3 regions of the Streptomyces sp. NPDC002054 genome follow, and region 3 is predicted to be linked to each of the others. Evidence: riboswitches for the same ligand, from Rfam matches in the RefSeq annotation. Region 3 holds a riboswitch; each other region holds the start of a gene.
What was found. A riboswitch is a leader RNA that binds a small molecule or an ion and turns the genes downstream of it on or off. The one in region 3 is predicted to bind cyclic di-AMP.

Region 1: it holds a riboswitch for cyclic di-AMP, as region 3 does, so the genes downstream of both, ABT123_RS18205 (M23 family metallopeptidase) here and ABT123_RS05550 (transglycosylase family protein) in region 3, are expected to answer to the same signal.
Region 2: it holds a riboswitch for cyclic di-AMP, as region 3 does, so the genes downstream of both, ABT123_RS03725 (M23 family metallopeptidase) here and ABT123_RS05550 (transglycosylase family protein) in region 3, are expected to answer to the same signal.

What each region holds. Positions count from the first base shown of each region.
Region 1 covers NZ_JBEOXT010000017.1:136,393-140,583, forward strand. The annotation lists gene ABT123_RS18200 (SGNH/GDSL hydrolase family protein) at 1-674, opposite strand, end outside; gene ABT123_RS18205 (M23 family metallopeptidase) at 828-1,898, opposite strand; cyclic di-AMP (ydaO/yuaA leader) riboswitch at 1,901-2,093, opposite strand; gene ABT123_RS18210 (tyrosine-protein phosphatase) at 2,345-3,151, shown strand; gene ABT123_RS18215 (aspartate aminotransferase family protein) at 3,181-4,191, opposite strand, start outside.
Region 2 covers NZ_JBEOXT010000003.1:116,576-120,766, forward strand. The annotation lists gene ABT123_RS03720 (M16 family metallopeptidase) at 1-921, shown strand, start outside; cyclic di-AMP (ydaO/yuaA leader) riboswitch at 1,173-1,332, shown strand; gene ABT123_RS03725 (M23 family metallopeptidase) at 1,345-2,142, shown strand; gene ABT123_RS03730 (GntR family transcriptional regulator) at 2,305-2,994, shown strand; gene ABT123_RS03735 (HPr family phosphocarrier protein) at 3,187-3,468, opposite strand; gene ABT123_RS03740 (bifunctional acetate--CoA ligase family protein/GNAT family N-acetyltransferase) at 3,664-4,191, shown strand, end outside.
Region 3 covers NZ_JBEOXT010000004.1:209,040-213,230, forward strand. The annotation lists gene ABT123_RS05540 (cytochrome P450 family protein) at 1-738, shown strand, start outside; gene ABT123_RS05545 (LysM peptidoglycan-binding domain-containing protein) at 885-2,036, shown strand; cyclic di-AMP (ydaO/yuaA leader) riboswitch at 2,313-2,490, shown strand; gene ABT123_RS05550 (transglycosylase family protein) at 2,494-3,228, shown strand; gene eno (phosphopyruvate hydratase) at 3,491-4,191, shown strand, end outside.

The sequences.
Region 1 (4,191 bases), on a different contig from region 3:
TCCGCGGAGCCGCGCGGCCTCAGCGGCGGCCAGGGCTGGTCGGGATCGGCGGGCACCTCGAGGCCGAGTACCTGGCCGGCCCGCAGGGCGACCCGGGTGTGGCCTTCGGGTGAGAGGTGCAGCCGGTCGTCGTCCCAGGCCCGCCGGTCCTGTACGGACTTCAGCGACCAGAGGTCGAGCACCGGGCAGTCGTACCGGTCGGCGATGGCCCGGACGTGTGCGGTGTACGTGGCCACCTTGCCCCTCAGGTGCCGGAGCACGGGCACGCCGCGGGTGTCGAAGCCGGTGGTGATCATGACCAGGCCGACGGCCCGGGTGAGGTCGGCGACCGCCGCCTCGAAGCGTTCGGCCACGTCGTCGGGGTCGCTGCCGGGCCGGATGATGTCGTTCCCGCCGGCGCAGAAGGTCACCAGGTCGGGTGCGAGCTCCTTGGCCCGCGGTACCTGCTCGGCCACGATCTGGTCGAGCAGCCGCCCCCGCACGGCGAGGTTGGCGTACCGGAAGTCGTGCTCCTCGCGGCGGTCGGCCAGCAGGACGGCCAGCCGGTCGGCCCAGCCGACGAAGGTGTCCCCCGGTCCCGGGTCCCCCACACCTTCGGTAAAGCTGTCACCGATCGCCGCGTATGAGCCAATGGTCTGGAATGTCGAGTTCGTCGTATCGTCGTCGCCTGCCACGTCGGCTTATCTTTCCCCGACACCTGTGACCTACGCGACCGTAGCCAGGGGTTGACGGACCGTGATCTTTGCCACCCGCCCGCGAGGAATACCGCCGGGGCCGGGAATCCCCCTCGGATTCCCGGCCCCGGCCTACTGGCGGACTTCAGTCCGTCAGACGCTCACACCCTTCGAGCGGAGGTAGCTCAGCGGGTTGATGTCCGAGCCGTAGTTCTTCCCGGTGCGGATCTCGAAGTGCAGGTGCGGGCCGGTGGAGTTGCCGGTGGAGCCGACGAGGCCCACCTGCTGGCCGGCGGTGACGCTCTGGCCGACCGAGACCGAGAGCTGCGACATGTGGCCGTACTGCGAGTAGTGGCCGTCGGCGTGCTTGATGATGACCTCGTTGCCGTACGAACCGGCCCAGCCGGCCGAGACCACGGTGCCGGCGCCGACCGCCTTCACGCTGGTGCCGGCCGTCGCGGCGAAGTCCACGCCGGAGTGCATGCCGCTGGACCACATGGCCCCGCTGGCCTTGTACGGGGTGGAGACGCGGGCGGTGACCGGGGCGACGAAGCCGCCGGCGGTGGCCGCACCGGAGGACTTCGTGTCAGCGGCAGAGTTCCCGGCCGGGGCGGGCTCCTGCTCGGGCGCCGGGGCCGGGGCCGCCTGCTCCTGGGCCGGGGCCGCCTGCTCGGGGGCGGGGGCTGCCTGCTCGGGGGCGGGGGCGACCTCGGCAGGCTGCTCGGGGGCCGGCGCGGCCTCGGCAGGCTGCTCCTGCGCGGCCTGGGCGTCGGCGGGAGCCTCGGCGGCGGCCTGGGCCGCACCCTGGCCCTGGCCCGGGGCGCCGACCTTCAGCTTCAGGCCCGGGTGGATCATCGACGGGTCGGAACCGACCGCCTCGCGGTTGTTGTCGTACAGCTGCTTCCAGCCGCCGCCGACCTGCCGGTCCTGGGCGATGTCCGAGAGGCAGTCGCCGGAGACCACGGTGTAGACGGAGGGAAGCTGGACCGCCTTGGGGGCGGCGGCCGGCACGGCCAGGGACTGGATCTGCGTCTGGACGGCGACCCGGGCGGCGCTCTGGGCCGCCAGCGCGGTGGGGGCCTGGGTGACGGGGAGTTCGGCGGCGTTCGCGCCGGTGGCACCCAGCAGCGGGAGCGCGAGGGCCGCACCGCCGGTGCCGGCCGCGACGAAACCGCGGGCTATCGGGCTGGACTTGGGACGGCGGTGCTTACCCTTTGCAGGCATGGCGAATTCCTCTCCGTCGCCTGCGAGGTGAGCTGTCGGGTTCGGACTGGAGATGTCCGGCAGTACATCCGATGCACATCACATGTACATCGGGTGTACGGCTTCACCCCGAGCCGTCCCGGCACAAAGATCCGGAACAGCGGCTTACCTGGTTCCCCCGCTCCTGCCGCGCACGTGAATGGTCGGGTGCGGTTTTCCGGGAGGCGGCAGGATTCGGCGTTCCACCCGGATCGGTCGTGACCGTATTCCAATTCGGGCGCACAGAACAAGCCATGAATTTGCGGTAGGAATCATGAAAGTGATGGATCACCGGAATTCCCGTCACCCTCTGTCCATTCCGGACCGGCAACACCCGTTCGGGCAAGGCAATTCGGCCACGCCGAGCCGCCACTCAACGTCACCGTATGATCCTGCTCACGAGGCATCACCGACGCGGAGGAGTTCCCGTGACGCAACAGATACCCCACCATTCGTCCACTGAGCCCGAACTGTCCGGAGTGCGCAACTTCCGTGATGTGGGCGGTTTGTCGACCTCGGATGGGCGACAGGTCAGATCGGGAGTTCTGTTCCGAAGCGGACATCTCGCACATGCCACCGAAACCGACGCAGAGTTTCTCGCCTCGCTCGGACTGCACACCATCTTCGACTTCCGGAACTCCGCCGACCACGCCTTGGAGGGACCCGACGTCACCCTGCCGGGTGTCCGGAATGTCGGCATTCCTCTCTCCGACCCGGCGGACGGCAAGGAGTTCTGGAAGATGGTCCGCGACGGCGACCTCGAGCAGCTCCGAGGACTGCTGGGCGAGGGCCGGGCGGCGGCCCGGATGACCCGGTCCTACCGGGAGATCATCCGGACCCGCACCGCCGAGCACAGCCGGGTGGTGCACGCCCTGGCCGAGGACAGCGTGCCGGCCCTGATGCACTGCGCCGCCGGCAAGGACCGCGCCGGGCTCTCCATCGCCGTCACCCTGCTCGCGCTCGGTGTGGAGCGGGAGGCGATCCTGGCGGACTACCTGGAGTCCAACGCGCCGCACCGCCGCTACCGGGTCCGCCGCAGCAGCGACTCCGCGGAAGCCCGCTCCCCCGAGGTGATGGCCCTGCTCGCCCCGCTGTTCGACGCCCGCGCCGAGTACCTGGAGGCGGCCTTCGACACCATCGGGGAGACCTGGGGCAGCGTCCCGGCGTACCTGGCCGAGGGCCTCGGGCTCAGCCCCGAGACCCTCGACCGCCTGCGCGAACGACTCCTCGACTAGCCGAAACCAGCCGTGCCCGAAGCAGGCCGTCAGCGGTTGGCGACGGCCTGCTTCACCAGGGTCCGGCCGAAGTCCCACATCAGGCCGCCGCCGCCGTGCGCCTCGTCCATGACCGCCCGGAAGGCGGTCACGAACCGGTCCACGTCCTGCTCGTCCACGACCAGCGGCGGGATCAGCTTGATCACCTCCAGGTGGTCCCCGGAGACCTGCGTGAGGATCCGGTGCCGCTGCAGCAGCGGCACCACCACCATCTGCGCGAACAGGCCCTTGCGGGCCGCCTGCAGCATGGTCCACCGGCTGCGCAGGCCCAGCGAGGACGGCCGGCCGAACTCGATGCCGATCATCAGCCCGCGCCCCCGCACCTCGTGCAGCAGCTCGTACTCGTCCACCAGGGCGGCCAGCCGCCCGCGCAGCAGGTCCCCCATCGCCCGGGCGCGGGCCACCAGGTCCTCCTGCTCCAGCACCGACAGGACCGCGAGCCCCGCCGCCATGGCCTGCGCATTGGAGCCGAAGCTGGCCGAGTGGACCAGCACCCGGTCCATGGAGGAGTAGACCTTCTTGAAGATCCAGTCCTTGCCGAGGGTGGCCCCGACCGGCACGTACCCGCCCGAGAGGGCTTTCGCCACGCAGACCAGATCCGGCTCGACGCCGCCTTCATGCTGGTACGCGTAGAAATCTCCGGTACGTCCGAGCCCGGTCTGCACCTCGTCCGCGATGAGCAGCGCCCCGTGCCGGTGGAGCAGCTCCCCGGCCGCCCGCAGGAAGCCGGGCGGGGTCTCGTGCACCCCCTTGCCCTGGATCGGCTCCACCACAAAGGCCGCCACATCGCCCTTGCGCAGTTCCCGCTCCAGCGCCGCCAGGTCGCCGAGCGGGACGGCGGTGTCCGGCAGCAGGGGTGCGAAGCCCTCGCGGAAACCGTTCTCGCCGTTGACCGAGAGGGAGCCCGTGGTGAGCCCGTGGAAGGCGTGGGCGCAGTAGAGGATTCTGGGTCGGCCGGTGACGTACCGGGCGAATTTCAGCGCGGTCTCCACGGCCTCGGT
Region 2 (4,191 bases), on a different contig from region 3:
CGGGCCGCCATGCAGCTGTCCAAGGAGCTCTTCCCGGCCGCGCTGCGGATGTCCCGGCCGCGCCAGGGCACCGCGGAGACCGTCGCCCGGATCGACTCCGCGGCCGTACGCGCCTTCTACGAGGCCCACGTACGCCCGGCAGCCGCCACCGCGGTGATCGTCGGCGACTACGCCGGCACGGACCTGAACGCCGTTCTGGCGGACACCCTGGGCGCCTGGACCGGCGGCAGCGCGGCGCGGCGTCCGGCCACCGCGGTGACCGCCGACGACACAGGCCGGGTGGTCATCGTGGACCGGCCCGGTGCGGTCCAGACCCAGCTGCTGATCGGCCGGATCGGTCCGGACCGGCACGACCGCGTCTGGGTGCCGCAGGTGCTCGGCACGTACTGCCTGGGCGGCACCCTCACCTCCCGCCTGGACCGGGTGCTGCGCGAGGAGAAGGGCTACACCTACGGCGTCCGCTCCTTCGGGCAGGTGCTGCGCTCCACCGCCCCGACGGCTCCGGAAGGTGCCACCGGCGCGTCCATGCTCGCCATCAGCGGCTCGGTGGACACCCCGAACACCGGTCCGGCGCTGGAAGACCTCTGGAAGGTGCTGCGGACGCTGGCGGAGGGCGGCCTGACCGATGCCGAACGGGACGTGGCGGTTCAGAACTTGGTGGGCGTGGCCCCGCTGAAGTTCGAGATGGCCGCCTCCGTCGCGGGCACCCTCGCCGACCAGGTCGAGCAGCAGCTCCCGGACGACTTCCAGGCGGAGTTCTACGCGCGGATGGCCGAAACCGGCACGGTGGAGGCGACTTCGGCGGTGGTCAGCGCCTTCCCGGTGGACCGTCTGGTCACCGTCCTGGTGGGCGACGCGGCACAGATCGAGGCCCCGGTGCGGGCGCTCGGCATCGGTGAGGTCACCGTGGTCGCCAACTGACCGTACGGTCGTCAACTGGCCTCCGGACGGCGTCCGGAGGTACGGGTTCCGGCATGGGGTCTGGCACGGGGTCTTGGTGGTTCATCCGCCAAGACCCCTTTTGCTCGCCTAATGTCCGATTAAGTGGAGTGGTTCCCCGTATGCCGTGTGGCGTACGCAACAAAAAGGCGCGTCTGTTTGGCGATTGACTGATGATCCGCCTAGCGTCGGTCCCGCTGCCCGTCAGCTGTAACCGCCGCACCCGCGGCACCGGGCAGCAATCGCCGAGTCCCCGTCAGGCGCGAGCCTGGGGAGCCGGGGACCCACATCAGTCCCTGGGGTGAATCGGTCCGCCTCGCCAGAGGGGGGCCGTAGGAGACCTTCCTGCTCCGAACCCGTCAGCTAACCCGGTAGGCGAGAGGGAAGGAAAGGATCAGCCCCTTCATGGCGTTCGGCAGTCGTGCCGCCGGTTCCGGCAAGCACCGTGGTTCCAGCCGTCTGAGCAAGAAGACCGCCGGCATAGCCGGGATCGCAGCCCTCGCCACCACCGGTGTCGTCGGCTCCTTCGCAGCTCCGGCCTTCGCCGCGGACAACGATCACGCGAATCTCGACACCGGTCTCAACGCCGTCGTGGTCGGCGACGACCTGGCCGGCGACATCGAGACCCAGGCCGCGGCCCAGCAGCACGCCGCCGACGCTGCCGCCGCCAAGGCGCAGGCCGAGGCCGAGGCGCAGCAGCGGGCCGCCGAGGCGAAGCGTCTGGCCGAGGCGAAGGCGAAGGCCGAGCGCGAAGCCAAGGAGCGCGCCGAGCGCGAGGCCGAGCGCAAGCGGCTGAACACCTTCGTCTCCCCGCTGGGCGACTCGTACGTCTCCACCCAGTACAAGGCCGGCGGCGGCATGTGGTCCTCCGGCAGCCACACCGGCATCGACTTCCACGCGGACTCCGGCACCGTGGTCCGCTCGGTGGGTCTCGGCACGGTCGTCGAGGCCGGCTGGGGCGGCGCGTACGGCAACAACGTCGTCATCAAGCACGCCGACGGCACCTACACCCAGTACGGCCACCTCCTCTCCCTGAGCGTCTCCAAGGGACAGCAGGTCACCCCGGGCCAGCAGATCGGCCTGTCCGGGTCCACCGGCAACTCCAGCGGCCCGCACCTGCACTTCGAGGCCCGGACCGGCGCGGACTACGGCTCGGACATCAACCCGATCACCTACCTGCGCAGTCACGGCGTCAGCATCTGACTCTGGTCTGACTCAGGCCCGCAGCACCCGCAGCATCGAAGAAGACCCCCGGCTCACCGAGCCCGGGGGTTTTCTTCTTTTGTTTTCCGTCTCCGCTCGGAAATAATCGTGTGCTGCAATAGAGTCGGGACAATGACACCAGCATTAAGCGGAGGTCCGGTCTTGCGTATTCCTGCGCACGCGGTGTGTACGGCAATCCGCGACGATATCGTCACCGGAGTCTTCGAGCCCGGGAGCAGACTCACCGAGGAACTTCTGGCCCGCCGGTACGGGGTCTCCCGGGTCCCGGTGCGCGAGGCGCTGCGCACGCTGGAGTCCGAGGGCTTCGTCACCACCCGGCGGCACGCGGGCGCCTGCGTGGCCGAGCCGACCGAGCAGGAGGCGGCCGACCTGCTGGAGCTCCGGATGCTGCTGGAGCCGCTGGCCGCCGCGCGGGCGGCCCGGCGCCGCACGGACGCGCACCTCAAGGTGCTCCGCGGCCTGGTCCGGCTGGGCCGGGAGCGGGCCCGGCAGGGCCAGGGCGAGGATCTGCGGGCCCTGGGAGGCTGGTTCCACGAGACCCTGGCCCAGGCCTCCGGCAGCCCCGGGCTGATCGCCCTGCTCACCCAGCTCCGGCACAAGGTGGCCTGGATGTACGCGGTGCAGGTGCCCGCCCAGCCGGTGGAGTCCTGGGCCGAGCACGGGGCGATCGTGGACGCGGTGGCCCGCGGCGACGCGGAACGGGCCCGGGCGCTGACCGCGGCGCATGCGGAGCGGGCCGCCGAGGCGCACCGGATGAGGGGGCGGAGGTCGGGCGCCGGACCGGTGAGGACTTCGCAACCTGCCGTAAACATGTCGAGCGGCCGGCATTAACAGAAGCCGTATACAAAGAGCGGGTGTATTACCGCCCGGGTGTGAGCCGGGTGTGAATTCGGCATCGGCCGGAATTCCCCGTTGCCCGTAATCCGGAATTGCGGAAGCGGGGAAAACGATCGGAGCCGCGGCCCCCGTCCTCCGGGGCCGCGGCTCCGCCACGTGTGCACGACTCGGGACGAACCCGAAGGGTCAGACCGTCTCGGGAAGTTCCTCGAGACCCTCCGCGACCAGCTTCGCCAGGCGGTCGAGCGCCACCTCCGCGCCCTCGGCCTCCGACGCGAGGATGATCTCCTCGCCGCCCTGGGCGCCCAGGCCCAGCACCGCGAGCATGGAACCGGCGTTGACGGGGTTGCCGTCCACCTTCGAGATGGTCACCGGGACGCCGGAAGCGGTCGCCGCACGGACGAAGATCGAGGCGGGACGAGCGTGCAGGCCCTCGGCCCAGCCGACGTTGACGCGGCGCTCTGCCATGGTGATGCCCTTCAGGTTCTTACGGTTGTCTAGACCAGTCTCTCACGACGCCCGGAATGCTCCGACCGACCTCCGACCGACCTTCGGCCCGAGTCTTCTGCCGTTCGGCCTTCCCCAGCTTGCACCGATTTGCCCCTACCCGCCTAACGCGCCGCGCGAGCGCTCCCCGGCCCGTTCGGGCCGTAGGATCAGGCCATGACCACCGCGTCGGATCCTTCGTACCCGGCCCACTGGGAAGCGGACGTCGTACTGCGCGACGGCGGCACCGCCCGGATCAGGCCCATCACCACCGAGGACGCCGGCCGGCTGGTCAGCTTCTACGAACAGGTCTCGGACGAGTCGAAGTACTACCGCTTCTTCGCTCCCCATCCCCGGCTCTCCGACCGCGACGTGTACCGCTTCACGCACCACGACTACGTGGACCGGGTCGGCCTCGCCGCCACCATCGGCGGGGAGTTCATCGGCACCGTCCGCTACGACCGGACCGGCCCCGACGGCCGCCCCGCCTCCGGTACCGCCGACCAGGCCGAGGTCGCCTTCCTCGTCCAGGACGCGCACCAGGGCCGCGGAGTCGCCTCCGCCCTCCTCGAACACATCGGCGCGGTGGCCCGCGAACGCGGCATCCGCCGCTTCGTCGCCGAGGTGCTGCCCGCCAACAGCAAGATGATCAAGGTGTTCAAGGACGTCGGCTACCAGCAGCGCCGCACCTTCGAGGACGGATCC
Region 3 (4,191 bases):
GACTTCCGCGACTGGGCCGGGATGATGATCCGGCACGGCGGAGGTCCGCGCGGCGGGGTGGCCCGGTCGGTGAAGCAGATGCGGAACTACCTGGTCGAGCTCATCCACCGCAAAAGGGATGATCTGGGCGATGACCTGATTTCGGGTCTGATCCGGGCAAGCGACCACGGCGAGCACCTGACCGAGAACGAGGCCGCCGCCATGGCCTTCATCCTGCTCTTCGCCGGCTTCGAGACCACCGTGAACCTCATCGGCAACGGCGTCCACTCTCTCTTCGCCAACCCGGACCAGCGCAGCCGCCTCCAGGCCTCCCTCGCGGCCGGGGAGACCGGACTGCTCGCCACCGGGGTCGAGGAACTGCTCCGCTACGACGGCCCGGTCGAGCTGGCCACCTGGCGGTTTGCCACCCGCCCGCTGACGCTCGGCGGACAGGACATCGCGGCCGGCGACCCGGTCCTCGTCGTCCTCGCCGCCGCCGACCGCGACCCCGCCCGGTTCGCCGATCCGGACATCCTGGACCTCTCCCGCAGTGACAATCAGCACCTTGGATACGGGCACGGAATCCATTACTGCCTGGGTGCTCCGCTGGCCCGGCTGGAGGGACAGACAGCGCTTGCAACTTTGCTGACGCGGATTCCGGATCTGGAGCTCGCCGTGGAGCCCGAGGCGCTGCGCTGGCGCGGCGGGCTGATCATGCGTGGACTGCGCACGCTTCCGGTTCGCTTCACACCCCGCTAATTAACTGACCGCAGGTCAACAGCCCGGGTGCCCACTGCCGCCCCGCTGTGACCTTCGCGTGATCTGCGCTGCATCGACTTGTGACAAGCGTTCGAGGAGCGCTAGGTTCCGTGACCTCCCCGCTGTCACGCGAAAGGTCCACCCTCATGCGTTCCGGGAACGGCCGCCATCGTCGGCCCCGTCAGGCCCCTGCGATCGTCGTCACGGCCGGAGTCACCGGCTCCGCCCTGGCCATGCCGCTGCTCGCCGCCACCAGTGCGAGCGCGGCGGACACCGCCACCTGGGACAAGGTCGCCGAGTGCGAGAGCGGTGGCACCTGGAGCGCCGACTACGGCAGCGGTGCGTACGGCGGGCTCCAGTTCACCCAGGAGCAGTGGAAGGACGCCGGCGGTCTCGACTACGCCCCGCGCGCCGACCTGGCCAGCCGCTCCCAGCAGATAGCCATCGCCGAGCGGGTGCTGGCCGCCGACGGGCCCGGAGCCTGGGCGCACTGCGGGGAGTCGGCCGGACTGACCCGCAACGGCCCCGCCGCCGCCGTGGACCCGGGCCAGCCGGGCCCCCAGCCGGACCGGTCGCTCGCCCCGGTCCGCCCGGAGGACCGCCCGGAGGACTCCGGCAGCTCCGACCCGACGGCCGTGCCGGGCGGGGTGTTCACCCCGGGCATGCCGGTCATGCCGGCCCCGCTGCCGCCCACCGAGCCGGTCGCGCCCACCGCGCCCACTGCGCCGGTCGCACCCACCGCGCCCGGTAAGCCGACCGCGCCGGTCGGTGAGACGCCGGCGCCGGGCACCACCCCGACCCTGCCCGCCACCCCGGGCACTCCGGGTACTCCGGGCACCCCCACCGGCCCGACCACGCCCGGCACTCCGACCGGCCCGGTGGACCCCACCGCCCCGCCGGTCGCGCCGACCACGCCCGGCACGCCGACCACCCCGGCCACTCCGGGCAGCCCGACGACCGACCCCACGGCCCCCACGGCACCGGTGAGCCCCACGGCGACCACCGACCCGGCGACGCCCGTCACCGACCCGAGCGGCGCCCCGGTGGCCGGCACGGACACCGGCACCGGACGACACCGCGGTGCACCCGCCGCCGAGGAAACCGCCGCAACCAATGCCAAGTCGGAAAAAACGGACCCGACATACACCGTGAAGGCCGGCGACACCCTCGGCGACATCGCCGACGCCAAGGGGCTCAAGGGCGGCTGGAATGCCCTCTACGCGGCCAATGAGCAGGTCATCGGGGGCGACGCGGATCTCATCAAGCCGGGCCAGAACCTGGATCTAAGCCAGAAATAGGGCCAGTTCGGGCGACCGGAAAGCCCCTAATGTCCGTTGTGAGCAAGTGAGACATGCGTCTCTTCCGGTCAACTGGCGTGTCCTCCCTGTGACCTTCCGCGAATCCGCCCCTCACCTGCGCAAACACCCTTTCGGGGAGCGCAAGTAGGGGCGGTTTTGTGCTCGAAACGCTCGTTGAACATCCGGGGCAGACCTGTCTACCTTCTGAATCGCTCGCCACCGCGGGCCTCTTCGACCGCATCGCCGAATCCTGCCGGCGGACGGAGGGAACAGTCGTCGCGTCAAGCGCCGAAGGCAGGAGCGGGGGAACCAAGGTAAGTGCCGGACCCGGACGGCCGTTGAGAGACGGTCAGCGGGAATGGCTTGGGGTTAAGCCACGCGCTAGGTCGCGAGGCCGGGCAACTCACTCGCCCGAACCCGACAGCTCACCTCGTAGGCGTCGGTGAGGAGAAGTTCCATGCTGCTTTCCGGCAAGGGCAAGCACCGTCGCGCCTCCAAGGCCACCCGGATCGTCACGCTCGCCGGTGTCACCGGTGCCGCGATCGCCGCCCCGCTGATGGCTGCGGGCACCGCGAACGCCGCCACCGCCTCGCAGTGGGACACCGTCGCCAAGTGCGAGTCCGGTGGCAACTGGTCCATCAACACCGGCAACGGCTACTACGGCGGCCTGCAGTTCTCCGCCTCCACCTGGGCCGCGTACGGCGGCAAGGCGTACGCCGCCACCGCCAACAAGGCTTCCAAGGCCCAGCAGATAGCCGTCGCCGAGAAGGTCCTCAAGGGCCAGGGCAAGGGCGCCTGGCCGCACTGCGGCAAGGGCCTGACCAACTCCGCGTACACCGGCGGCTCCACCGGCACCTCGAACGGCTCCGGCACCGAGGTCAAGCAGGCCAAGCCGAAGACCGAGACCAAGCGCACCGAGACCAAGCGCACCGAGACCACCACCACCCGGTCCGAGCGCTCCCAGGCCCCGGCCCCGTCGAAGCCGGCCACCAAGCCGGCCGCGAAGCCCGCCGCCCCCCTCGCCGTGAAGACCGGCACCGGCTCCTACGAGGTCAAGGCCGGCGACACCCTCGGCGCCATCGCCGACGCCAACGGCGTCCAGGGCGGCTGGCAGCACCTGCACGACCTGAACAAGGACATCGTTGCGGATGCCGATCTGATCTACCCGGGCCAGAAGCTGAAGCTTTCCTGACACCCGGCTGAATGGCCGGCACTTCCCGGCACATCCCGGCGCAGCACTCCCGCCCGGCGCGTCCCCGACGTGCCGGGCGGTGGTGTGTCCGGCGGAATTCAAGGGTCCTATGTCCTGTAAGGAGGGTATTCGGGCCCTTTTTCGTCCCAGGACCCGGGCGGTCGACCGGCCCACTGCCCGGAGCCGGTTAGGCTCTAGACCGGCAGGGGCCTCCCACGGCCCCACACGCCACCGCACACCCAGCGTCACATCCCAGAAGGAGATGCTCGTGCCGTCCATCGACGTCGTCGTAGCCCGGGAAATCCTGGACTCCCGAGGCAACCCCACGGTCGAGGTCGAGGTGGGCCTCGACGATGGCAGCACCGGCCGTGCTGCCGTCCCGTCCGGCGCCTCCACCGGTGCCTTCGAGGCCATTGAGCTCCGTGACGGTGACCCCAACCGCTACATGGGCAAGGGCGTGGAGAAGGCCGTTCTCGCGGTCATCGAGCAGATCGGCCCGGAGCTCGTCGGCTACGACGCCACCGAGCAGCGCCTGATCGACCAGGCCATGTTCGACCTGGACGCCACCGACAACAAGGGCTCGCTCGGCGCCAACGCCATCCTCGGCGTCTCCCTCGCCGTCGCGCACGCCGCGTCCGAAGCCTCGGACCTGCCGCTCTTCCGCTACCTCGGCGGCCCGAACGCGCACCTGCTGCCCGTTCCGATGATGAACATCCTCAACGGTGGGTCGCACGCCGACTCCAACGTCGACATCCAGGAGTTCATGATTGCCCCGATCGGCGCGGAGTCCTTCTCCGAGGCGCTGCGCTGGGGTGCCGAGGTCTACCACACCCTCAAGAAGGTCCTGCACACCAAGGGCCTCTCCACCGGTCTCGGTGACGAGGGCGGCTTCGCCCCGAACCTGGAGTCCAACCGCGCCGCGCTCGACCTCATCGTCGAGGCCATCAAGCAGGCCGGCTACGT